Regions from separate parts of the Sphingobium sp. TomTYG72 genome, predicted to be linked through region 2. Evidence: riboswitches for the same ligand, from Rfam matches in the RefSeq annotation. Region 2 holds a riboswitch; each other region holds the start of a gene.
The links. A riboswitch is a leader RNA that binds a small molecule or an ion and turns the genes downstream of it on or off. The one in region 2 is predicted to bind cobalamin.

Region 1 (7,538 bases), on a different replicon from region 2:
CGAGCCGCCGAAGTCGAGGATACGCAGGCCGACGCCCTTTGCCTCCAATCTGCCGACGATGCTCAGAAGGTCGGTAGTGGAACGTGCGAGCCGGTCGAGGCGCGTAACCACGAACACGTCGCCCTCGCGGACGAAATCTAATGCCGCACCCAGTTGCTCCCGCGCCGCGACCGAAGACACCATCTCACGGAAAATTCGTGTGCAACGCGTTGCAAGGAGTTGAGCCTCCTGCGCCTCTAGTCCCGCCACTTGCTCCGATGTGCTGCTGCGACAATAGCCTACCAGCAATGCTTCCTCCTATCTTGAACTGGAAAAAGCCTACCTGCTGGCGCAGCGCACACCAGCTCGAAGTGTATTATTGGATCAATACGGATAAAAGCGTTCATCCGCCCCGGCTTGGTTTGCCAGCAAAGTGGCCCCGTGAGGATGGCGCTTGCAGAGTGATAGCCTGCCCGTTATTGGGATCGCCGCTCGGCGCGCCTTACGGCGTTCCGAGCATGATCGCGCCGGTGCCTCGAAAGAGGCTTAAAAGGGAACGCGGTGAGGATGGCCCCGGCCGTCCAAATCCGGGGCTGTCCCTGCAACTGTAAGCGGCGAGCGCAATGCACATCGCTTCTTCTCAAGCGAGAGGGAGCAGCCACTGGACCGGACGCTAAATCCTGCGAGGTCTGGGAAGGCCGTGCATCAAGCTATGACCCGCGAGCCAGGAGACCTGCCAGCGTCTGGTCGCTCTTGCCCGGTCCAGGGGATGGCCAAGGCACGGTATCTTTCCGTTTGAGCGACGAACGGGCGGTGGAGGCCGCATCGGTTCGCGTGGCGGTCGCTTCATGGCGTCCGGCTGCTGACGCGTGCCGACCGTCGTTGGCGGCACGTCTCCACCCGAATGTCGCGTGACGCCGGGAAGACATGCAATGGAATGGAAGAATGTAGGATACTGGCTGGCCACAGGGCTGGCCGCCACCACGACGCAGCAGGCCAGCGCGGAAACCGCCGCTGATAGTTCAGCCGAAATCATCGTATCGGGCGTTCGGCCGGGCGCATTACTCCAAGAAACCGAGACCGGATCGCGCTTGAGGCTGACCGCTCTCGAAACGCCAGCCAGCGTCGCACAGATTGATGGTGACGCGATCCGCGCTCGCGGCGATCTGGATATAATGTCGGCGGTCACCCGTGCGCCGGGCGTCACCACCTCCGCCAATCCGGGCAATGGCGGCACGGCCCTGTCGCTGCGCGGCTTCTCCGGCCAAGGTTCGGTGCTGCAACTGGTTGATGGCGTCCGGCTGTTCCCGGTCGCGGGCACGATCACCTTCCCCACCGACCCGTGGAATGTCGAGCGCATCGAGTTGCTGAACGGCCCCGCTTCCGTCCTTTACGGACAGGGCGCACTGGGCGGCGCGGTGAACATCATCACCAAGTCCCCCAATGCCGAACGCACGGAATTTGACGCGGAAGCAGGCTACGGATCGCAGGATAGCTGGCGCGCGGCAGCAGGTGTCGGTGGGCCGCTTGGGGATATGCTTTCCTACCGGCTCGACGTCAGCTACCGGGCATCAGACGGCTATGTCGACCGTGGCAATTCCAAGAGCCTTGCCCTCTCCGGCGCGCTGCGTTTCCGGCCCAGCGACAGCTTCACGCTCACCCTGCGCAACGACTATGGCAATCAGCGGCCGATGGAATATTTCGGCACGCCGCTGATCGACGGCGAACTGGTGAACGGCAATCGGCGGCGCAACTATAATGTCGCTAACGCCAGTCTGCACTACCGCGACAACCGCACCACGCTCACCGCCGACTGGACGGTGGCCGAAGGCATCACCCTCTCCAACGCCGCCTATCGCCTCACCAGCAAGCGGCTGTTCAAAAATCTGGAGAGCTATTTCTACAATAGCGGCACTGGCCAGATCGACCGGATGGACAATCTGGGTATCTTCCACGACCAGACCCAATATGGCGATCAGGCGACCGTCCGCATCAGCAAGCCGATTGCGGGCCTGAAAAACGATCTGGTCGTCGGTTTCGACGCCAATCTCATCAAGCTCACCTATTCCAACGATTTTGGATCGGACAGCCAAGAGGATGCGGTTGATCCGTTCGACTTCGATCCCGGCCTGTTCTACGACACGCAGGGAATTGCGCCTCGCTACCGCAGCCGCACCAATGAATATAGCTTCTTTGCCGAAGACCGCTTGGCGTTGACCGATCAGCTTTCGGTAGTAGCAGGCATCCGGCACGAGCGCGACAAGGTGCAACGCTGGAACATCGTCTATAACCCGGACGGCAGCACCAGCGAGGTCAATGCCTTCCCCAATGGCGCGACCAACCGGAAGTTCCGCAATACCACATGGCGGATCGGCGGCGTCTATCAGCCGACCTCCAATATCTCGCTCTATGGGCAATATTCGACCGGCGTCGATCCGCTCGGCACGCTGACCACCTTCACCACCAATGCGACCCAGTTCGCCTTCACCAACGCGACGGGCGATCAGGTCGAGGGTGGCATCAAAGCCGTGTTTTTTGACGGCAAGGGCAGCGCGACATTAGCCGCCTATCGCATCGTCAAGAAGAAGCTGGTCGCGCAGCGCACGCCTTCCAGCCCGATAGAGCAGATCGGCCAGCGATCCGCCAAGGGTATCGAGGCATCACTGACGCTCCAACTGACCGACCGCTTCGGCATTGATGCCAACGGCACGGTGCTGGATGCGGATTTCGACGACTTCATCAGTGGCGGCACCAGCTACACCGGCAATACACCGCCCAACGTGCCCGAAGTGGCGGCGAACCTGTCGCTCTACTGGACGCCCATCGACGCGCTCCGCGCCAATGCCAGTTTGCGCTATGTCGGCCGGACCTTCTCCGACAACGCCAACAGCTACCGGGTGCCGGGCTATGCCGTGGTGGATGCGGGGTTGACCTATGCGTTGACCCCCAACCTCGCCGCGAACCTGCGGGTCTATAATCTCTTCGACAAACATTATGCGACCACCACCTATAATGACGAGCAGTGGATATTGGGCCGTCCCCGTTCCATCGACGTTTCGGTGACTGCTCATTTCTGATGGACGTGCCCGGTGGCGTCATCGCAGTAAGCGATGGCTGTATGTCACCCATCGCTGGCTGGGCATAGTGACATGCCTGTTGCTGGCGATGTGGTTCCTATCGGGCATCGTCATGATGTATGTGCCTTTCCCGTCACTGACCCAGCAGGAGCGGCTGGCGGGATTGGCACCCATCGACTGGAAGCAGGTCCATGGGGCTGTTCAGGCCGACGCCTTGATGCAGCAAGGAATAGGCGGCCCCGTATGGATAGGCGATGGGGCGACTTCGGCCGTGACCGGGCGCGCCATCGCTCCTGTCACGGCTCGCCGGGCAGGCGATATCGCCGCCGCGTTCGGCAAAGCGCCTGTCTCCGCCGTCGATCTGATCGAGCGGGACCAGTGGACGGTTAGTGGCGGGTTCAACCGCTACCGACCCTTGTGGAAGGTGACGGTCGACCGGCCGGATGGGGTGGTCCTCTACGTCGCATCCACCACCGGAACGGTGGTGCTCGACACGAACCGGGCAGAGCGTTTCTGGAACTGGCTCGGATCGGTTCCCCATTGGATTTACCCGACCGTGCTGCGTCAGGATCAGCCGCTTTGGCGGCAGGTGATCCTCTGGACATCCGGCGTGGGCATCATCGGGGCGGTCAGCGGCATGTGGATCGGCATCCTGCGTATGCGGCTGCGCCGCCGCTACAAAGGCGGGCGGATTTCACCCTATCGCGGCTGGCAAAAGTGGCATCATGTTACGGGGCTGTTTGGTGGCACGTTGCTGATTGCTTGGATCGTCAGCGGCTGGCTCTCCGTCGATCCCAACCGTTGGTTCGCCAGCAAAGGTCTGAGCGATGCCGGTCGCGCCGCTTATGCCGGAGCAGGGACGCCGCCCACGCTCGACTGGCAACTCGTCGGCAGCGCACCACAGGCTGCGGGCGCGCGCCAGATGCGGATGATCTGGACCGATGGCACGCCGTTGCTGCTCATCTCCCGGCCAAGCGGACAGGACGCGGTCCTTGATGCCCGGACCTTGAAGCCGGTGACGTTTGAACCTCGCCGCCTGATCCGTGCCGCCCATCGGCTGGTTCCCGGCGCTCGGATCGAAGCGGTGGACTGGCTCACCAAATCCGATGCCTACTGGTATGAAGCCAAGGCGAACGTGGAATTGCCGGTGTTGCGCCTCCGCTTCGCCGACGCGAATAGCAGTTGGGTCTATATCAGCCCCCGCACAGGCGAGGTGCTGCGAAACTTGGACGCTCGCCGCCGCCTCTACCGCTGGCTGTTCGATGGGCTGCATCGCTGGGATTTTGAGGTGCTTATCCAACAACGGCCGCTTTGGGACGTCTGGATGTGGCTATGGCTGACGCTCGGCTCCGTTATTTCGCTGAGCGGCGTTGTCATCGGCTTCCGCCGCTTGAGGGGAGCAGGGCCGAAACGCGCGGCTCAAGCTCCCGACCAATGGCATCCTTCATTTCTGTCTGGGCCACCGACCCGGAAGGTGTGATCCTTGCCGCCCTTCAAGCAGGAGCCGTATCAATGATCTCTGGATGATGTGAGACAATGCCTCACTGGAGCGATTTAGGGCCATGTGGGACAGCCAGAGAGGATTGGCTGCATGTCTCATGGGGGCAAGGTCTATTGAACTCCCTATGCCCTTACTGCCGATCAAGACGTTTGAAGCGGACCTCTTGAACGAACACAGAACATCAGGCATTTGAAGCGATAAACGATGCCAGCGGTGGGCTTGGAGTAAGAATGGCTAAGAACTCACGGATTGAATGGACCAATCACACGTTCAACCCGTGGTGGGGCTGCATTAAGGTTTCTCCGGCCTGTAAGCATTGCTACGCCGAGGCATGGTCCAAGCGGGTGGGCCAAAATGTGTGGGGACCGAAATCAGAACGACGGTTCTTCGGAGACAAACACTGGTCCGAACCATTGAAATGGAATTTGGAAGCAGAACGCTCTGGCGAGCGCAGACGAGTTTTCTGCGCGTCGATGGCGGATGTGTTCGAGGATAGGGCGGGTCTCGACGAATGGCGGGTCAAGCTTTGGTCTTTGATCGAGAGAACGCCCCATCTGGATTGGCTGCTTCTCACGAAGCGACCTGAACGAATTGCGGCCACCGTTCCTTGGGGCTTGCATTGGCCGGGTAACGTATGGATTGGGACGACCGTCGAAGATCAGGAATGGGCTGATGAACGACTTCCATATCTCGCCGAACTGCCTGCGGCAGTCCGCTTCATTTCAGCAGAACCGCTACTCGGCCCACTGAATTTGCGCCCTTGGTTAGGAACGAGCTTGGACTGGGTTATAGCTGGTGGTGAAAGCGGCCCGAAGGCACGCCCCTCAAGCCCTGCGTGGTTCAGAGATGTGATGAACCAGTGCATGGAAGCTGATGTAGCCTTCCATTTCAAGCAGTGGGGGGACTGGGCACCTGGACAAGGGATCAATCTAGCCAAGGCGCGTGCCGATCACGCAGCGGATGGCACTTTGATGTTGCGATTGGGAAAAAAGGTAGCTGGGCGGATATTGGACGGCGAAGTTTGGGACGGTCTTCCTAACGCACGGAGGGCGTGATCATTAATCCCCTTCTTTTTTCCGAAATGGAATTGCCGGTCACGCGAGCAGGTGCACCGGAGCGAAATTTCCAGTCGCTTCGGCACCCTCTGTGGACACAAAGCAAAGCCCATCTTATCCGCGACTATCTAAAACTGTTCACCATGGTCACTCGCCATGGAACCTACATCGACGGGTTCGCTGCCCCACAAGAGAGTGACCACCCGGAAATGTGGTCTGCAAAGTTAGTCCTTGAGAATGACCCGAAATGGATGCGGGATTTCTGGCTATGCGATCTAAACCCATCGGGAACAAGTCGGCTCGAAGCACTCGCAATTGAGCATCGCTCGAAAAGTAGGCGGATTTCTGTTCTGACCGGAGATTTTAATTTGACGGTTGATGAGGTGCTTGCATCTCCTCGTATTAAAGAGACGACAGCAACTTTTGCATTGCTCGACCAGCGTACATTTGAATGTTCTTGGGAGACCGTTCAAAAATTGGCTCGGCGGAAGACTGGACGCAAGATCGAGCTATTCTATTTCTTTGCCACCGGCTGGGTAGATCGTTCAATCGCGGCTGTAGCTCGCGAAGAAACCGCCGCTAAGGTAGAACGTTGGTGGGGCCGTGCTGATTGGCGTTCGCTTCAAGGAATGGAGAGCGTGCTACGCGCAAAGATGGTCGCCGCCCGGTTCAAAGACGAACTGGGATATGCTTATGCCCATCCTTACGCGATCCACAGTGCACGACGCGGCGGCAGAACAATGTATCACATGATCCACGCTACCGATCATCCTGATGCTTCGCCACTGATGATCCGGGCGTACAGGAAAATTTCTGGGCGTCCAGAAATTGAAAGTTCATCCCAGCAGGGGTCCCTTGAGGAACTGTGGGGCGCGCTCGAAGAAGAATGACGCAATACGTTGGATGAATTGGATCGGTAACGCTCACGCGGCCTCGGTCCAACTCAGATGATGAACGGACAACTCCGCAGCCGTAATGGTGTCGTCAGTTCCCCGACACCTCAGATGCGGGGCAACCGGCTCCCATAGCGGCAAAAACGGCCGGTAGAAATTTCTGAACAATATGTCGAAAAAGCAAGCAGGCGACAGCGGCGCACGCACAGGAACTCGGCAATCAGGCGAGCCAAATGTCAGATGCGAAATCGGATGGGGATCAGCGGCATTGGCAGGTGGATTGGGAACGAAGTCGAAGCGGTATGTGCCTCGACTACGAAATGCATCGTTTACCGGGTCCGTAGCCATATCCCGGAGCCAGTCTGCAAGCGTGATCTCGTCGGGCCGTGCGTCGAGTAGGTTTTGATCTACGGGACAAGGTATATATGAGTAGCGATGCGAACTGAGCATATCCCCTATAAACCGGCATTGCACGATTACCACCGCGCCATCGTGAAACACCGCAGAATATGCCCCCTCGTCGAGGATGCCGATGAACTCTCGAAGCGCCACACCTCCCGGAGAAATCATTGTAGGCACGGTCGCAGGTCCAAAGATTTGACGTTCTTCTGGTCCTTCTAAGAGATGGGTTTGAAATGCGAGAAATGCCCCTGCTCCGTAGCCATCAACTACGAAATCATTCATCTTCCCGCAAATAGCTCTTGGCCTCATGTGCCCTGACCGTAAACTTCCGTCAATTCTGTGCGCAAATCGAGAGGAAGTTGCTCCCAAGGGACGGACTTAGCACGACGCAATGCCTCGCGCAGGTCGTCAAAATCATCTCCTATCGGCAGAGCATCGTCAAAGTTGCTATCCGACGAAACCGCCAACTGCTCTGCTACCTTACGGGTCGGGTAATGAAATGATAGCTGGAAGCCTTCGGCTCGTATTGCATCTACCTCACTGATTATTTGAGCCATGCTATCACCGCTACCCGTTATATATGTCCACGCACGCGATCTCGTCATAGCTGTGAACAGGATGTTGCGGCGCT
Region 2 (7,538 bases):
CTGGGCCTTCATCACATCGCCCGTATAGTCGATGATCTGGACGCGGCCGTCGAAACGGCGGTGGCGGGGGGCATGGAAGTGCTTTTCACGGCGCATAACCCTGCCACGCGCGTCGCCTATTTGCGCGTCCTCGGCGAGCCTGGGCCATTATTCGAATTTATCTGCGGTCCCGACATGCGTGGCATGTGTGAAGCAGGGATCGCGGCGGCCCGCGACTGGGACGGCAGCGATCCTGTAACGGTGATCGACTTCGCGGCAATGTAGTAGGCGGCTGCCCCTCATCAGAGGGACAGCGCCAATCCTGATCTTACTCCGCCGCCATGGAGGGCATGCCCTGATGGCTTGGCCTTGGGTCTTCGCTGATCGCGGTGGTCCATGCCCATTCACCGGGCTTTGGCGGATTGGTGATGCCGAATTCCTCGCGAATATCAGTCACCTGCCAGTCGAGATAGTCGCGATAGGGTATGAGGAAGAGGGGATGCTTCCAATTACGCCCTTGTACTGCGCCAATGTCTTCGGCATCCAGCTCTATCTTCACCGACTCAGGATAGAATAGCCCGCTCTTCATCATTGTCTTGGCGCGCAGATAGGAGCCGACGCGGTTGAAGAAGGATGCGAGTTCGGGTGTGAAATATTTATAAATCGCTCGCATGTTCGCTGCCAACAGCGCTATTTCACCGGCATGATTGGTTTCAAAACCCGTGATCATATGTTCGATGTCATGGGTATGGGTCCGCTCCTTCATATAGAAGTCGAAATCGGTCTCTATCTCCATCCCCTGGAAGAAATGGTCCATATTATAGCCGCTGTTGACCACGAAATCGTAGATCACGGCGCGTAACGTTCCGGGCTCCGCGCCTGCCAGTTCCTCATTCTTGAACAGCGAGACTTTTTTGCCGTCCAACCAGGTCTTGAATTCAGGAAGGCGCGCCTTTTCTTCCTCGAACAGCTGGAAGATGCGGGGCCAGTTTTCCAGTTCCATCAATATCTTAACGACATCGGGAATATAGGCGGTGTTAGGCAGTTCAGCGCCGTTCCGCCGTAGCATCTCCTGAGCGATCAGCGCGCGCAGTTGCGGGTGGTTGAGATAGGGCGAAGAACTGATCAAGACGGAGCTTTCGGTCGTGAATCCCGGCCCCGAGCCATTATAATATTCAAAATCCGCGCTGCTTACGCGCGCTGCAATCTCGTTTTCCATCATGTCTCTCCTCTTCATTCTGTCTTTTAGAAACTCACCCCAAGTTCGACACCATAGGTCCGCCCGCGTTCGTAGCTGCGGTCAATGTTTCTGCTTTGTAGGGAATGCCGCTCAATATCCCTCTCGTGACATTGCCGGTGGATACCTTGCCATAAGCGGTCATCCGGTTGGTTGGCCGCCAGATCACGATTGCACATGGTGACGTGCAGCTGCCCGCGTTGCTCCGCCCGATGGCGGTCACGGCAAGGGACGCCTTTTGCAGGCTTTCATCGCGCCGTTGTGCAGTCACCATGATATCGGCCAACTGCCCTTGGACCACAGCCTGTGAGGCCGGGTTGGCAGTCTGCGCCAGAGCCGCTGTCGTGCCGAGCGATGATATGCCCGCTAACGCAACGGCAATAGATGAACGCATGGCAATCCCTTCCTCTCGTCGGGCGATGCCATCCCTCGATACGGGCCGTGCTCCGTTTAGAAGCTCGGTCCACCATCCGGGGCCGAACACGCGCGCGCGCATCCGAAAGCGGACGTTTGGCGGTGTTCCGCCATTATGTTGTTCATGATGCAGCCTGATCCGCAGCACATGGCCGCGAGCCCTTTCTGCATCCTCTCCTGACAGCTTCGGCCACCGATTAGTTCTTCGGCCGAGCCATCTTGTTTGCGTGCAGCGTGTCTTGAAATGATCCCTTCGTCAAGGGTCATCAACAATCAGCGAGGTTTCAGCGGCGCCACCGGACATGCCACTGCAAGAACAGCGTGCCATTCCCCGGGCAGGGCCGAGGTGCGACGATCCGCCTGCGCGATTTCCCGCAGTTCGGCCCTGAAACGCTCGATCCTTTCCGCGACACGCGCGACGCCCACGGGCGACAGCTTGACCGTCTCCACGCCGAAGATTGTATCGGGGTCTCCATAGTTCAGATTGAAGAACAGATGCTTCATATGCTGTTCGAAATGCCTGCGCATGGGTTCGCGTTGCCACACATGGGCCGGGTCCAGCCGCGCGCGCAGACGTCCTCCCGGCAGGCGATCGATCAGCGCCAGCCTTTCCAGCCGCTCAACATGTTGGGCGATATGCTCGGGCGGTATGCCAAAGCCTTCCTCGGCTTCCGACACCGGCCAACCCGTGACGATGATGAAGAAAATGGTGGATAATTCCGGGCTTGTTGTCAGTGCCTTTTCCTGCGCAAGCGTCAGCTTGTCGGATGACCGATCGCGCACGGCGGCCTCTTCGGCGATTTCGGTGAGCGTGGTGTCGGCGAGCGCACATAGCTGCGACAAGGTGCGCAGGCCCAGCCCGCGGCCATGCAGCCATCGTTTGACGGTAGCGGTGCCCACGCCAAGCTTTTGCGATACGTCAGCCTGGGTCAGGCCCGCTGCTCGCAGCCGCCGCCGGAGCGCCGTCAGCAGCAGTTCATGTTCCATTCCGAAAGGGTCGTTGGACGGATGAGAGGGGCTCATCAGATGATCCCTTCCCATGCAACGAGGATGATATGGGTCGGCCACGGCGCTAGATCATATCCCGCGATGTTTGATCGTGGATGGTTCCGCGATCGATATCCATCCCTCGACTCTTCGGCTGCACGGCTTTCGTGCAGCCGAAGCTTCTTGTCTTCTCCAGTCATGGCCTCTCCAGCTTATTCTTTTGGGCAAGGGTAAGTAAGTCAATGCCGCTGACAAGGTCCAACTGACCATCCTCGCCATTGGAGTATTTTCCTATCGCATTCGCGCATGCTTGTGCATAGTTTCGCTCTTGGAGCAGCATGGGGGGTGAATGGAATGAGCCAGTTTCTCGATTATCTTCAGGCGCGGGCGGATGAGGAAGACGTGTCGGGCTGGTTCCTAGTCAGTCAGGAGATGATTGACCAGTTCGCCGAAGCGACCAAGGATCATCAATACATCCATGTCGATCCGGAGCGCGCGAAGCAGACGCCCTTTGGCGGGACGATCGCCCATGGGTTCCTGACGCTTTCACTCTTGCCGTATCTGTGCGCCGATGCGCGAGGCGACATCGTTCCCAACGGCGCTACGGAGATCAATTATGGCAGCAACAAGCTGCGTTTCCTGGCGCCTGTCCGATCCGGCAAACGTGTGCGCGGAAGGTTCAAGCCGCTGGAGATCGTCGAAAAGCGGCCGGGCCAGATTCAGCTGACCACCGAAGCGACGGTAGAGATAGAAGGCGAGAGCAAGCCCGCCCTCATCTGCGAATGGATAACCCAATTCCAGCTTTGATCCGGCAATCGGCGGAGTAAGCGGATTAGGCTATCCATTTAGGCTGCGGTGTTGGTCGCGTGGAGGCCGAAGGCCATGCGCGCCGCGTTGATGGTGTATTCATACTCCTCGCCGCCAGGTACGAGGTCGTGCCAGTTCTTGTGCGTGATCGCCGCGAAACTGTCCTGCCATATCTTGCAGGCGATCAGTTGTATCTCTGTTTCCTTGGGGGCGCGCTGTGCTTCCAGGCAGTCACGCAATATCGCGTGAAAAACGGCGCCCCTTAATGGTGCGTGCTTCATTGGCATCCTCTCCAGGCTACTGATTCTTTGTTCAGATTGCCGAGGGGGGAAAATTGCATAGAGGCGAAAAGACGTCAACCATGTCTCAAAATTTCCAAGGGTATTTAACATATATTTACTATCGTTTTGACTGATGTTCTGTTCATTTTTACTTATGAACGCTACCGTTCATTACATAAGTGACTGATTGGGAAGGCCGCAGCTTCTTTTTAAGAGGCGGCCTTCCCTAGCATCAGAAGCTGAACTTGACGCCGCCCCTCACCGTTCGCGGTTCAACAACGCGGCTTAGCCTCCCTTCGACAGGCTCCGCATCGGCGGCGGGAAGGTAGGACTCGTAATAATAAGCGATGTCCTTGTCCCGGCTGCCTAGGATGTTGAGCAGTTCGGCATAGATTTGCACCCGCTTTCCCTTCCAGGCGGCGCGCGCGTTGATGACCGTGCTGCCGGAATCGCGCGCACTATTGTCCTCGATCAGCGGCGAGGGGCCAAGGTGACGGACGCGGATGCTGGCTTCCCATGGGTCAAGCACGATGGCTGCGCCAGCGGACGCGGCATTTTTGAAAGCGTTGGGGATATGGTCGCCATTGGTATAGCGGCTGTGGCTGGCGGTGTAGTTGCCGTCAAAGGCGAGCCAGGGGAGCGGGCGCCAGAAAGCGACAAACTCATAACCGTGGCGGCGGCTCGCTCCGCTGGGTTCGACCGCGTTTGAGTCGCCGACGAAGCGCAACTCGCTGCCGACATTCAGCCACCAATAGGTTGCAGTGAAGGTGAAGCTGGGCAGTTGCAGGCGGCCGCCCAATTCCTTGCCCGTGCCGCGCACGAGCATGGGAACAGGCGTATCAACATTGACCGCGCCGCGCGCATCGTTGGAATGGAAGCCCCGGCCCCAATTGGCATAAAGTTCGACGCGCGGCGTGATCGCCCAGGCGGCCGATGCCTTGGGAGAGACGAGCGTGTCCGATCCGCTGCCTTCGCCCAGCGCGGCGGCGACGGCGTCGCGGGCGCGGACGTCATAATGATAATAGTCGCCGCGAAGGCCGCCAGTGATGCGCAAGCCAGGCAGCGGTGTGACGGTCGCTTCGCCATAAAGGGCTGCTGAACCCTGCTTTACGCGATAGCGGCCGAGCGAGGAGAGGAAGGCGCGGTTCGCGGTGCGATTGACCCCGACATTGCCGATGGCGTCGTAACGGTTTTCCGTGCCGAGCTTCAGATGCAGTGCCGGGGCGATGTCCCAGCGCTTTTCACCGGTGAAGCCCACTATCCAGCGGCGATCGAACTGCTCGATTTGTGCGCTGGTGCCGTCGGGATCGGTGTAGGTGGGGTTGGAGAACATCGTCCAGTCGTAAAACTGCGCGTAAAGATTGGCGCGCCATGTCGGCTGGACGGTGGCGAGATTGCCGATGATGCGCGTCGTTTCACCGCGCGCGGAAGGATCAGGCGAACAGAAGACGTCGGGGCAGATCGGCGTGCCGATGATCCGTTCGGGAATCTGCTCGGTCGGGCGCCATGTCGCGCGATAGGCGTGGAGCGTGGCGTCGATCTTACCGGCCCCGGCGGGAAGCGTATATTTGGCGAAGCCCGCATAATGGCGCAGATGTTCGGCCTCCTGCCACGGGCCGTCATAGGCCTTGGCTTGGGCGACGAGGGTGAGATTGCCTGCGCCCGCCTTGACGGTGCCGCCTGAAGCCAGCCTGCGCCAGCCGAAGGAGCCGCCCTCCGCCGCGACCCATGGCCGGTCATAGCCGTCGATCGTGCTCATATAGGCCGCGCCTGCCAGCGCGAAGTCGCCGCCATCGGCACGGTAGGGGCCTTTGCGAAAATCCTCCCGCGCGATGATTTCGGGGATGAGGCCGTTCAAGTCGAGATAGCCCTGGCCATGGCCGTGGGTGCGGAAGTTCATCTGAACCCCGTCAATATAGGTGGTGAAGTCCGATCCATGGTCGAGATTGAAGCCGCGCAGGAAATATTGATTGGCCTTGCCGCTGCCCGAATGTTGGGCGGCGACCATGCCGGGCACCGCTTCGAGCAATTCAGCGACGCGCAGCAGCGGGCGGACGAGCAGGTCCGCGCCGCTGACGCTGCCCTCGCTGGCTGCATGGGCGGTGCCGATCTTGTCCTCGCCCCGGCCGAACACGATGATGGTGCTGGCGTCGTCGGCCGCGTCGTTCGCGTCGGCGGCGAAGGCGGGGAGGGGGAGGAACGTGGCAGTCAGCGCGCAGGCGGCGCGGTGGAGTTGGTTGGGTAATTTCACTTCATGCACTCCGGGCGTCTGGCGACATCCGGCAAGAGACCTGCCGCCAGACGGCGACCGGCGCGCGCGGGCAGCCGGACGCCCCCAAGGCGGCCGCCAACGTCACCGAAGCGGCCTCTTGCCGCTCGTTCGTCGCTCAGACGGAGTTACCGTGCCGCGGCCATCCCCTGGACCAAGGCAAGAGCGACCAGACGCCGGCAGGTCTCCTGGCTCGCGGGTCATCGCTTGATGCACGGCCTTCCCGGGCCTCGCAGGATTTAGCGTCCGGCCCAGTGACTTGCCCCATCCTACCTATGAGGAGGGGCGATGTGCATCGCGCTCGCCGCTTACAGTTGCAGGGACAGCCCTGGCTTTGGGAGGCGGGTGCCTCCTATACCATGTTCCCTTTTAAGCCTCTTTCGAGGCACCGGCGCGATCATTTCCCCAGGGGTTGCCCGGGTGACGGGCGCGATAGCGGAGCTGTGGGGGTTGGGCAAGGGTGGTTGGGTTAGGTAACTTGCTCCCTCTCCCCTTCAGGGGAGAGGGTTGGGGAGAGGGGATCGGCGGTCGTGCTTGCGTTCCCCTCTCCCGCCTTCGCTACGCTCGGCACCCTCTCCCCTGAAGGGGAGAGGGGATGGGGTCTGGCAATCAGTTCAGCGTCGCGCCACGCTCGCGCTGGAGGCGCAGCGCCATGGCCTGGTAGCGGACGGCGCGTTCGTTGTGGAGGGCGATGGTGGCCTGGTCGGCGCCGCGCAGGCGGGCTTCCCGGGCTTGCCGCGCTTCCTGGGCGGCGCAGGCGGAAAAATGTGACGCGTCATTGGGGCGCATGGCCCTTATCCTCTCTTAAGTTCTTATGGCACGAACGATAACATCGGCCTGTTTCCCGCTGCCATTACGCAGGTTAACTTCGAAAAGCTTCTGTTTTTTGACAGCAGCATGGGAAATGACTTCAGAAGCGAATTTCTGCGCTTTTCAGGGAGTTGCGTGCGCGTTCCATGGGGGCTTCTTTCTACGAGCTGCCCCTGTTCCACGATGCATCGCGGAAGGTTTCGCGCAGAAAGGCGATGAAGGCGTCTACGGCGGCGGGACGGCCTGCGGCGCGGGGATGGACGGCGTGGACGGCGAGGTCCTCGGGTCCTTCCCAGCTATCGAGGACGCGGACGAGGCTGCCTCCCGCGATCAGGTCGCCCACGTCCCAGAGCGAGCGTAACGCGATGCCGACGCCGGTCAGGGCGAGTTCGCGGACGATTTCGCTGCTGTTGGTGCGGACATGACTGTGCCCGTCGATCAGCTTGCGCGCGCGGCCATTCACCAGCCGCCATGGCAATTGTCCATCGGCCGCGAGCAGGCGGTGGCGGGGGAGGTCGGCGATCTTGTCCGGAATGCCATGCGCGGCAAGATAGGCGGGGCTGGCGCAGAGGATGCGGCGGTTGGTGGCGAGATGATGTCCCTCCAGATGGAGAGGAATGTCGCTGGTGATGCGGACTGCCACGTCGATGCGCTCGGCAAGCAGGTCTTCATAAGCGTCGGACAGGTTGAGTTCGAGGTCGACGTGCGGATGCAGATCCAGGAAGCGGCCGACATGAGGCGCCACATGCAGGCG
Region 3 (7,538 bases), 470 kb from region 2:
TCGGCATGTCCGCGCCGCCGATCGGGATCACCAGCAATATGCCGAACAGCAGCGCCAGCGCGGCGAAGGCCGGGAACAGCCAGGTCTGCGTCGGGTCAAGCGCCAGCGTCACGCCGATCGCCACCGTCGCCAGCGCCACCGCGCCATTGACGATGCGCTGGCCGGGGAAGGACACAGGACGGCTGCCCATCAGTTCCTGCAGTTTGGCAAAGGCGATGATCGAGGCCGTGCAGGTCAGGAAACCCAGCAGCATTTCGAACATCAGCGCCCACATGATGAAGCCGCCCGCATATTCGGCATGGGCATGCTTGTAATATTCCGCCGCGCCGATCAGGCCGACGGCCAGCGCACCAAAGGCGTGGGAGATGGCGGTTCGCTGCGGGATCGCCGTCATCGGCATCAGCAGCGCCATCGGAATGCCCGCCGCCGCGCCCGCGATCATCGCGATGATGATGAGGTTATAATCCACCACCTCATGGCTAACGAGCGCGCCGATGATCGCGATGACCATGCCGATCTCGCCCGCGCGCACGCCGCGACGAGCGGTCGAAGGATGGCTCATCCACATCAGCGACAGGATGAACAAAGCGGACGCGACGATCGCCGCGAAGGGTACGAAGGCGTCCATCTCTTACTTCCCCCGCGGCTTGAACATCTTGAGCATGCGATCGGTGATCATGAAACCGCTGACCAGGTTCACCGTCGCGCAGAACACCGCGATGAAGCCCAGCGTCTTGGCCAGCGGCGTCGCCCCCGCCTCACCTGTAATCGTGATCGCCCCCACAATCACCACCGCCGCAATCGCATTGGTCAGCGACATCAAAGGCGAGTGCAAAAGCGGCGACACCTTCTTGATCAGCTGAAAACCAAGAAAAGCCGCCAATATGAAGACGAACAGATAATCTGCATTGAAAGCGTTCACTGACTTATCCCCCTGTCCAGAAGCTGCGACCCGATCAAGAAACCCTGGCAGTCTTCCAATTTCGCACGGGTTCGGAGCATATTGCCCCTGCCATGATCGCTGGCTCCCATAAAATCCCTCCACGCATTATTGAGCGTGCCATATTGATCGAGTAGATCACAGGCAAGCCGGTCAGAGCCATTTATCACATAGTCGATTCGCGCAACGAATTTATTCAACCTCTACGACAAGTAGGGCTACGGGCATCAGCGATTTTCAAAATCGCTTGCAGCCGCGCCCTTCTTCATCCGCCTTGCTTGAGTGTCAGGGGCAGGCCAGCAGCCACAAATACCACACTGTCGCAAGCGGTCGCCACATGCTGATTGAGCAGGCCCGCTTCGTCTCTGAAGCGGCGGGCAAGTGCATTTTCCGGGACGATGGAGAGACCGACTTCATTGGCGACCAGCACCATGGGAACGGTGCAGCCAATGATGGCGGCGATCAGTTCTTCGCTCCATCGGGCGATATCCTCTCCAGCCAGCAGCAGGTTGGACAGCCAAAGGGTAAGGCAATCGACTAGGATGGGGCCAGATGGCGTGCGCGCATGGGCATTCCGGATCGCGACGGGCAGTTCGATTGGCGCTTCGATCGTTCGCCAGCGCGCGTTGCGGCGGGCGCGATGCGTGGCAATCCGTTCGTGCATTTCATCGTCGTACGCCTCAGCCGTGGCGATGTAGGTCATGACGCCGGGCAGGGCTTCGCATTGCGCTTCGGCATGGCGGCTCTTGCCCGAACGGGCGCCTCCCAGCACGAGCAGCTTTTGGAAAGCGGTCATGGGCTGACCCCTGCGATCAGCGCCGTCGCGAGCCAGAGCAGCGCGCAGGCGCGAACATAGAGCGCCAGCGCGGCGCGGGCGACAGCGGGTGTGGCTTCGCCCCCTTCCCCGCCGATCCATGGCTTGGCATGATATTGGCCTTCATAGGCGACCGGCCCGGCAAGGCGGATTTCGAGTGCGCCTGCCATCGCCGCCTCCGGCCAGCCTGCATTAGGCGATGCGTGACGGCCATGGTCGCGCCAGAGGATGCGCCAGCCGCCCAAGCCCGCGAGGCAGATCAGGAAGCCGGACAAGCGCGCGGGGATCAGGTTCAGCAAGTCATCGAAGCGAGCAGCAGCCCAGCCAAAGGCCGCAAACGGCTCCTCCCGATGACCGATGAGGCTGTCGGCGGTGTTGACCGCCTTATAGACCCAGATGCCGGGCAGGCCGCCGATGAGCAGCCAGAAGAGCGGCGCGATGACCCCGTCGCAGAAGCTTTCGGCGAGGCTTTCTATAGCGGCGCGGGCGACGCCCGCCTCATCGAGGGTGGCGGTATCGCGTCCTACGATCTGACTGACGGCGCGGCGGGCGGCGAAGAGATTGCCTGCTTCTAGAGCCTGAACGACGGGAAGGACATGGTCGTACAGACTGCGCTGCGCAAGTGCTGGCCATGCGGCGAGCGCGAGACCGACCCAAGCCCAGGAGCCGAGGACGTGGCGGATGATGAATTCTGCGGCCCAGCCTGCTGCGATGGCGCTCGCCAGGAGGATGAGGAGGGTGACGATACCGCCGAGGCGGCGGCGATGGGGCCGGTTCAAACGGCGCTCGCAAGCGGTGATGATCCGGGCGAAGGCTCCGACCGGGTGGCCGATACGGGCGTGCAACCGGGCGGGCCAACCTAGCGCCGCGTCAAGAATCAGCGCGGCCAGCTCAACCAAGCGCTTCGTCCAGTCGGGCCAGGGCGGCATCATCGGCGGGCAGACCGAAGCGGAGCCAGTTCGGTCGGTCCTCGAACGGGCGGGTGAGGATGGCATGACGCGCAAGGCGGTCGAACAGGGCGGCAGCGTTCGGCGTGTCGATCAGGCGGAATAGCGGGCAATCGCCGCGCGGGATGAAGCCGTGGCGGATAAGTAGCGCGTCGAGGCTGGCGGCGCGGGTCGTCAGGTTCGCGATCGTCTCGTCAATCCAGCGCTGGTCGCGATAGGCTGCGCGGCCGAACTCGATGGCAGCGGCGGAAAGCGGCCAGTCTCCCAGCAACCTGCGACAGGCGCCAATGATGGGGGATGGGCCGAGGAGGAAGCCCAATCGCACACCCGCAAGGCCGAAGAATTTGCCAAAGGAACGGAAGATGAGCAGGCGGCGGTGATCCCCAACTTCGGCCGCCACGCTGGCACCGGGCAGGCAGTCGGCGAAGGCTTCATCGACGATCAGCCAGCCGCCTTCCCTTTCCTGTTGGGCCAGAAGCTGCTGCATTTGCGCCTGCGCATAGAGGCGGCCATCGGGATTGTTGGGATTTGCGAGCAGGAGTGCGGTGCCCGGTGGCGCGTCTTCGGGTCGCTGCAACGGGCGCGAGTTTGGGAAAGCCTGCGCATGGGTGCGGTAGGACGGTAGGATATGGCAGGCGGGCGTCTCAATCAAATGACCTAGCAGGCGCAGGCCGGTTTCGCTGCCCGGCAGTGCGCAGATGTGATCGGGGGACAAGCCGAAATGTGTGGCGGCCGCCTGTTCAAGATCGGCAAGCGCTGCGGGATCGGGGAGGGGTTGCCAGTCTGGAGTAATCGCGTCGGTGCCGGGCCAGGCGAGCGGGTTTATGCCGGTGGAGAGATCGATCCAGGGAAGGCGCGTCTCATAATGCTGACGCGCCGCCGACAGACGGCCGCCATGCCAGTAGAAAATGTCCCTCATCGTGCCAGCACCAGTGCAGCTAGCAGGCCGCTTTCGATAAGTTCGATCCCGGCACCATGACCATCGCCAGAAATGCCGCCGATCCGGCTGCGCAGCCACCATGCCCAGAGGGGAACGAGGATAGCGGCGGACAGGAGGGCGGGAATGATCAGGCAGAGAGCTACAGCCAGCATCGTCCAGCCGAGCAGATGCACCGGGCTGATGCTTTCGCGGAAGCGGCTGGCGAGGCCCTCATGAAGCGGCGGGAGCCAGAGGGTCCATGCCAGCGGGCCGATCCGGGCGACGAAAGGCACGGCGATGATGGCAATCGGCGCGACATGCTCCGCGCAGAGGCGCATCAGGACGAGCTTCGCCAGCAGTTGCAGGACGATGGTGACGACGCCGAAGCTGCCGATATGCGGATCGGCGAGGACTGCGGACAGCTTTGCCCCGTCGCCATGGGCTGCTCCTACCCCGTCGGCTATGTCGCCAAGGCCATCGAGATGGAGCGCTCCGGTAATGGCGACCCAGGCGATCAGGCCGAGCAAGGCGGCCATCCAGGGATCAACGAGGAGGCCAATCGTCATGACGGCGGCGACGGCGAGACCGACGATGATCCCCGTCGCAGGAAACCAGCGGATCGCAGCGGCGAAATCCTTCTCCTCAGCGCGCATTTGCGGGAGCGGCAGGCGGGTCATGAGTTGCAGCGCGAGGACGAGGCGTGTCATGTTACAAGCCCGGTGATCTGCGCGCTCGGACTGTCTCCGGGCCAGAGGCGCAGACTGAGTAAGGCGCCATAGGGAAGGTCGATTGCCCAGGCCTGCTGGTAAGTGAAGCCACACAGCGCCGTCAGCGCGCCACGGATCGCGCCGGCATGGGTCAGGACCAGCGAGGGCCGGTCAATTTCGCCAAGCGCCGCCTTTATGCGGAGGCAAAGGCTGGACCAGCTTTCCCCTCCCGGCGGAGGATGATCGTCCGGGGATGACCAGAAGCGACCAATTTCCTCGGCGGGGAGAGTTGCGGGATCGGTGCCCTCCCACGCGCCGAAGTGCAGTTCACGCCAGCGCGCGTCGATGTCGTGCGGCACCTGCCGGGCGGCGGCGATCAAGTTGGCGGGGGTACGGGCGCGTGTCAGGTCGGAGCTGATCAGGCGGTCGAACGCAAGCGCGCGGGATCGTTCGACGCATAGCTGCATGGCGACGGGGTCCGGCGGCATGTCCATATGGCCGAGCAGGAGGCCGGGCGTCTGGGGCGCGGCGTGGCGCATCAGGTGGAGCGTGAGCGGGCTCATAGCGCGTTAGCCACGGCGGCTTCGGCGAAGGTTGCCATCTGGTCGTGCGCGGCGAGGGCCGAGCGGATGAGTTGCGCCGCAACCGCTGCGCCGCTGCCTTCGCCGAGGCGCATATCGAGGTGAAGCAGGGGGTTCAGGCCGAGCTTTTCGAGCAACCTGGCATGGCCTGCTTCGGCGGAGCAGTGGGCGGCGAGGCAGTGGGCCGTTATGGCGGGATTGTCGCGGGCCAGAGGGGCGATGGCCGCGCCGCAGATAAAGCCGTCGAGCAGCACCGGCACGCGCATCATGCGCGCGGCTAGGATGGCGCCTGCCATCGCCGCGATCTCTCGCCCGCCAAGGCGACGGAGCGTTTCGAAAGCGTCGGCGCAATGGGGGGCATGCAGGGCATGCGCGATCTGGACGGCTTGGGTCTTGCGGGTGAGGGCTGCTGCATCGATGCCGGTGCCCCACCCCGTCCAATCCTGGGCCTCGCCGCCGAAGGATTGAAGGCACAGTGCGGCGGCGGGCGTGGTATTGGCGATGCCCATTTCACCTGCGAAGAACAGGTCGCAATCTTGCACGACGGCGGCGGCGCCTGCGTTCAGGGCTTCGAGGCATTCCGCTTCCGTCATCGCGGGGGCTTCGCATATGTCAGCGGTCGGCCGGTCGAGAGCGAGCGGGACGATGACCAGCTCGGCTCCGCAGGCGCCCGCAAGCGCGTTGATCGCGGCGCCACCTGCCTGGAAGTTCGCGACCATCTGCGCGGTGACGGAAGGCGGGAAGGCGCTGACACCACGCGCGGCGACGCCATGATTGCCCGCGAAGATGGCGGCGCGGATGCGGTCGGCGCGCGGGCGTTCGTAACCTTGCCAGCCAGCCATGAAGAGGGCAATCTCCTCCAGGCGGCCGAGCGATCCGGCGGGTTTTGTCAAGGAGGCCTGCCGCGTCGCTGCCGCTTCGATCGCCGCTTCGTCCGGTTCTGGAAGCGTGGCCAGCGCGTTCTGAAATCCAGCGCGATCCTGAAAGCGGATCATGTGCAGACGAAGCCTTCAGGCGGGGTGCGAACGATGAAATGGCCCTTCACCCCCTGCGGCCATTCGGCGTAGCGAACGACGCCTTCCTCGCTCACAGCGTGGCGCAGGGCGTAATCGAGGATCGCGCGGGCGGCATCTGCGTCCGGGGTGAAATCGCCCAGCACATAGCCGACCTTGCCGGGACCTCGCACATGGACGGTGCAATGGCGCTGGCAGGCGAAGAGGCAGGGCATGTCCTGCACGGCAACCGCATCATAAGCAGGCTCGGCCGCCTGAAGGTCGCGCATGGCCGCGACCAGCAACGCGCCGCCGCGTTGTCCTGCCCCATCTTCCCGCTGATCAGCGGACAGGCGGCAGGTCGAGCAGACCACCACCGACGCCCCGTTTTCGACCGCGCACAGCATCAGCGGCGCACTTCCATAACCATGTGAACATGAAAGACCGTCATCATGGTCCTCCCCGCAAAATCGAACCGCAAACGGCCCTGCCCCGCCCGAAGGCGAGCAAGGCGGTGGCTGTCGTCCGCGAGGGGAACCCCGTTCGTCCGGCACACCCTGTCCGGTCGAAGAACGACTGCGGCAGGCAGGTCTCCTGGCTCACGGGTCGCTGCGCACCGGCCGCCTTCTCGGGGGAAAAGCTCCCCCAATGGCTGCGTGGCCGGTCCACTCACCGCTTACAGTTGCAGGGGCAGCGCGGGCATTACACCCGACTTCCCTTTTGATCCCCGAGGGGAACCTGTCGCGGGGCTGCTGATAAAGAGACGGGGCCAAGCCCGCAAGCGGTAGATGAAGCGGTTTACGTCAGTCGGGCAGGTCACCCGCCGCCAGCACGGCATCGGGCCGGGCAAGCACGACGATCGGCAATCCGGCGCTGGCCCCGCGCTCGGCTGCCAAACGCGTGGGAGCGGAGATGGTGACGAGCAGGGGGCAATTGGCGAGCGCCGCCTTTTCCACCAGCTCAAAGGAACAGCGGGAGGACAACAGCGCGAAGCCGCCATCCCACGACAATTGCCCCCGCCGCATGGCCCCGATCAGCTTGTCGAAGGCATTGTGGCGGCCCACATCTTCATAGGCGAGGCGGATGGCACCATCCGTCCCGGCCAACGCCGCCACATGGACCGCGCCAGTTTGCCGATTAAGCGGCTGATGCGCGGCAAGATCGTGCAGGGCACCGAAGATCGCTTCCCGGCTCGCGTCCGATCGGGCAGTCACGGCAGGCAAGGGACGCAGCGCCTGTTCCAGATTTTCAACGCCGCACAGACCACAGGAGGAATCGGAGACGCGATGACGGACCCGGCCTAGCAGCCCCTCGACCCGGTCTTCCGGCAGCGTAGCCCGTGCGACCAAGCCCTGCTCCGTAGCATGGACATCGACGTCAAGCGGCGCGTCGGATGGGATGACCAGCCGCTCGGCCAACGCAAACCCCTGCACCAGTTCCGCAACATCGGTCGGCGTCGCCATCAACACGGCATAGCCAACGCCGTTGAACTCGATCGCGACAGGCGCTTCCTCCGCCAACTCGCGCGTCACCGGCGATGCCTCGCCGTCGGGGGTGATGCGGGTGAAGGAGAAGGGCGAAGACATAGACGCCGGTCTAGGCGGGCAAGGTGCACGCGGCAATATGGCATGGCAGGCA

Region 1: another riboswitch for cobalamin. It lies ahead of ACZ5U1_RS06205 (TonB-dependent receptor); the one in region 2 lies ahead of ACZ5U1_RS15780 (TonB-dependent receptor).
Region 3: another riboswitch for cobalamin. It lies ahead of ACZ5U1_RS13545 (DUF1636 domain-containing protein); the one in region 2 lies ahead of ACZ5U1_RS15780 (TonB-dependent receptor).

The regions. Positions count from the first base shown of each region.
Region 1 is NZ_AP027336.1:1,221,366-1,228,903, forward strand. Features, by position in the region: gene ACZ5U1_RS06200 (recombinase family protein) at 1-249, opposite strand, end outside; cobalamin riboswitch at 491-734, shown strand; gene ACZ5U1_RS06205 (TonB-dependent receptor) at 912-3,056, shown strand; gene ACZ5U1_RS06210 (PepSY domain-containing protein) at 3,124-4,536, shown strand; gene ACZ5U1_RS06215 (DUF5131 family protein) at 4,788-5,612, shown strand; gene tcmP (three-Cys-motif partner protein TcmP) at 5,609-6,502, shown strand; gene ACZ5U1_RS06225 (DUF2290 domain-containing protein) at 6,536-7,189, opposite strand; gene ACZ5U1_RS06230 (DEAD/DEAH box helicase) at 7,213-7,538, opposite strand, start outside.
Region 2 is NZ_AP027337.1:503,848-511,385, forward strand. Features, by position in the region: gene ACZ5U1_RS15750 (VOC family protein) at 1-264, shown strand, start outside; gene ACZ5U1_RS15755 (hypothetical protein) at 308-1,198, opposite strand; gene ACZ5U1_RS15760 (hypothetical protein) at 1,233-1,610, opposite strand; gene ACZ5U1_RS15765 (helix-turn-helix domain-containing protein) at 1,904-2,653, opposite strand; gene ACZ5U1_RS15770 (MaoC family dehydratase) at 2,972-3,424, shown strand; gene ACZ5U1_RS15775 (hypothetical protein) at 3,463-3,705, opposite strand; gene ACZ5U1_RS15780 (TonB-dependent receptor) at 3,938-5,956, opposite strand; cobalamin riboswitch at 6,136-6,382, opposite strand; gene ACZ5U1_RS15785 (hypothetical protein) at 6,584-6,763, opposite strand; gene ACZ5U1_RS15790 (LysR family transcriptional regulator) at 6,945-7,538, opposite strand, start outside.
Region 3 is NZ_AP027337.1:24,837-32,374, forward strand. Features, by position in the region: gene ACZ5U1_RS13505 (NAD(P)(+) transhydrogenase (Re/Si-specific) subunit beta) at 1-628, opposite strand, end outside; gene ACZ5U1_RS13510 (NAD(P) transhydrogenase subunit alpha part 2) at 632-922, opposite strand; gene cobU (bifunctional adenosylcobinamide kinase/adenosylcobinamide-phosphate guanylyltransferase) at 1,206-1,736, opposite strand; gene cbiB (adenosylcobinamide-phosphate synthase CbiB) at 1,733-2,686, opposite strand; gene ACZ5U1_RS13525 (threonine-phosphate decarboxylase) at 2,646-3,620, opposite strand; gene ACZ5U1_RS13530 (adenosylcobinamide-GDP ribazoletransferase) at 3,617-4,327, opposite strand; gene ACZ5U1_RS13535 (histidine phosphatase family protein) at 4,324-4,890, opposite strand; gene cobT (nicotinate-nucleotide--dimethylbenzimidazole phosphoribosyltransferase) at 4,887-5,903, opposite strand; gene ACZ5U1_RS13545 (DUF1636 domain-containing protein) at 5,900-6,307, opposite strand; cobalamin riboswitch at 6,468-6,657, opposite strand; gene ACZ5U1_RS13550 (formate dehydrogenase accessory sulfurtransferase FdhD) at 6,704-7,486, opposite strand.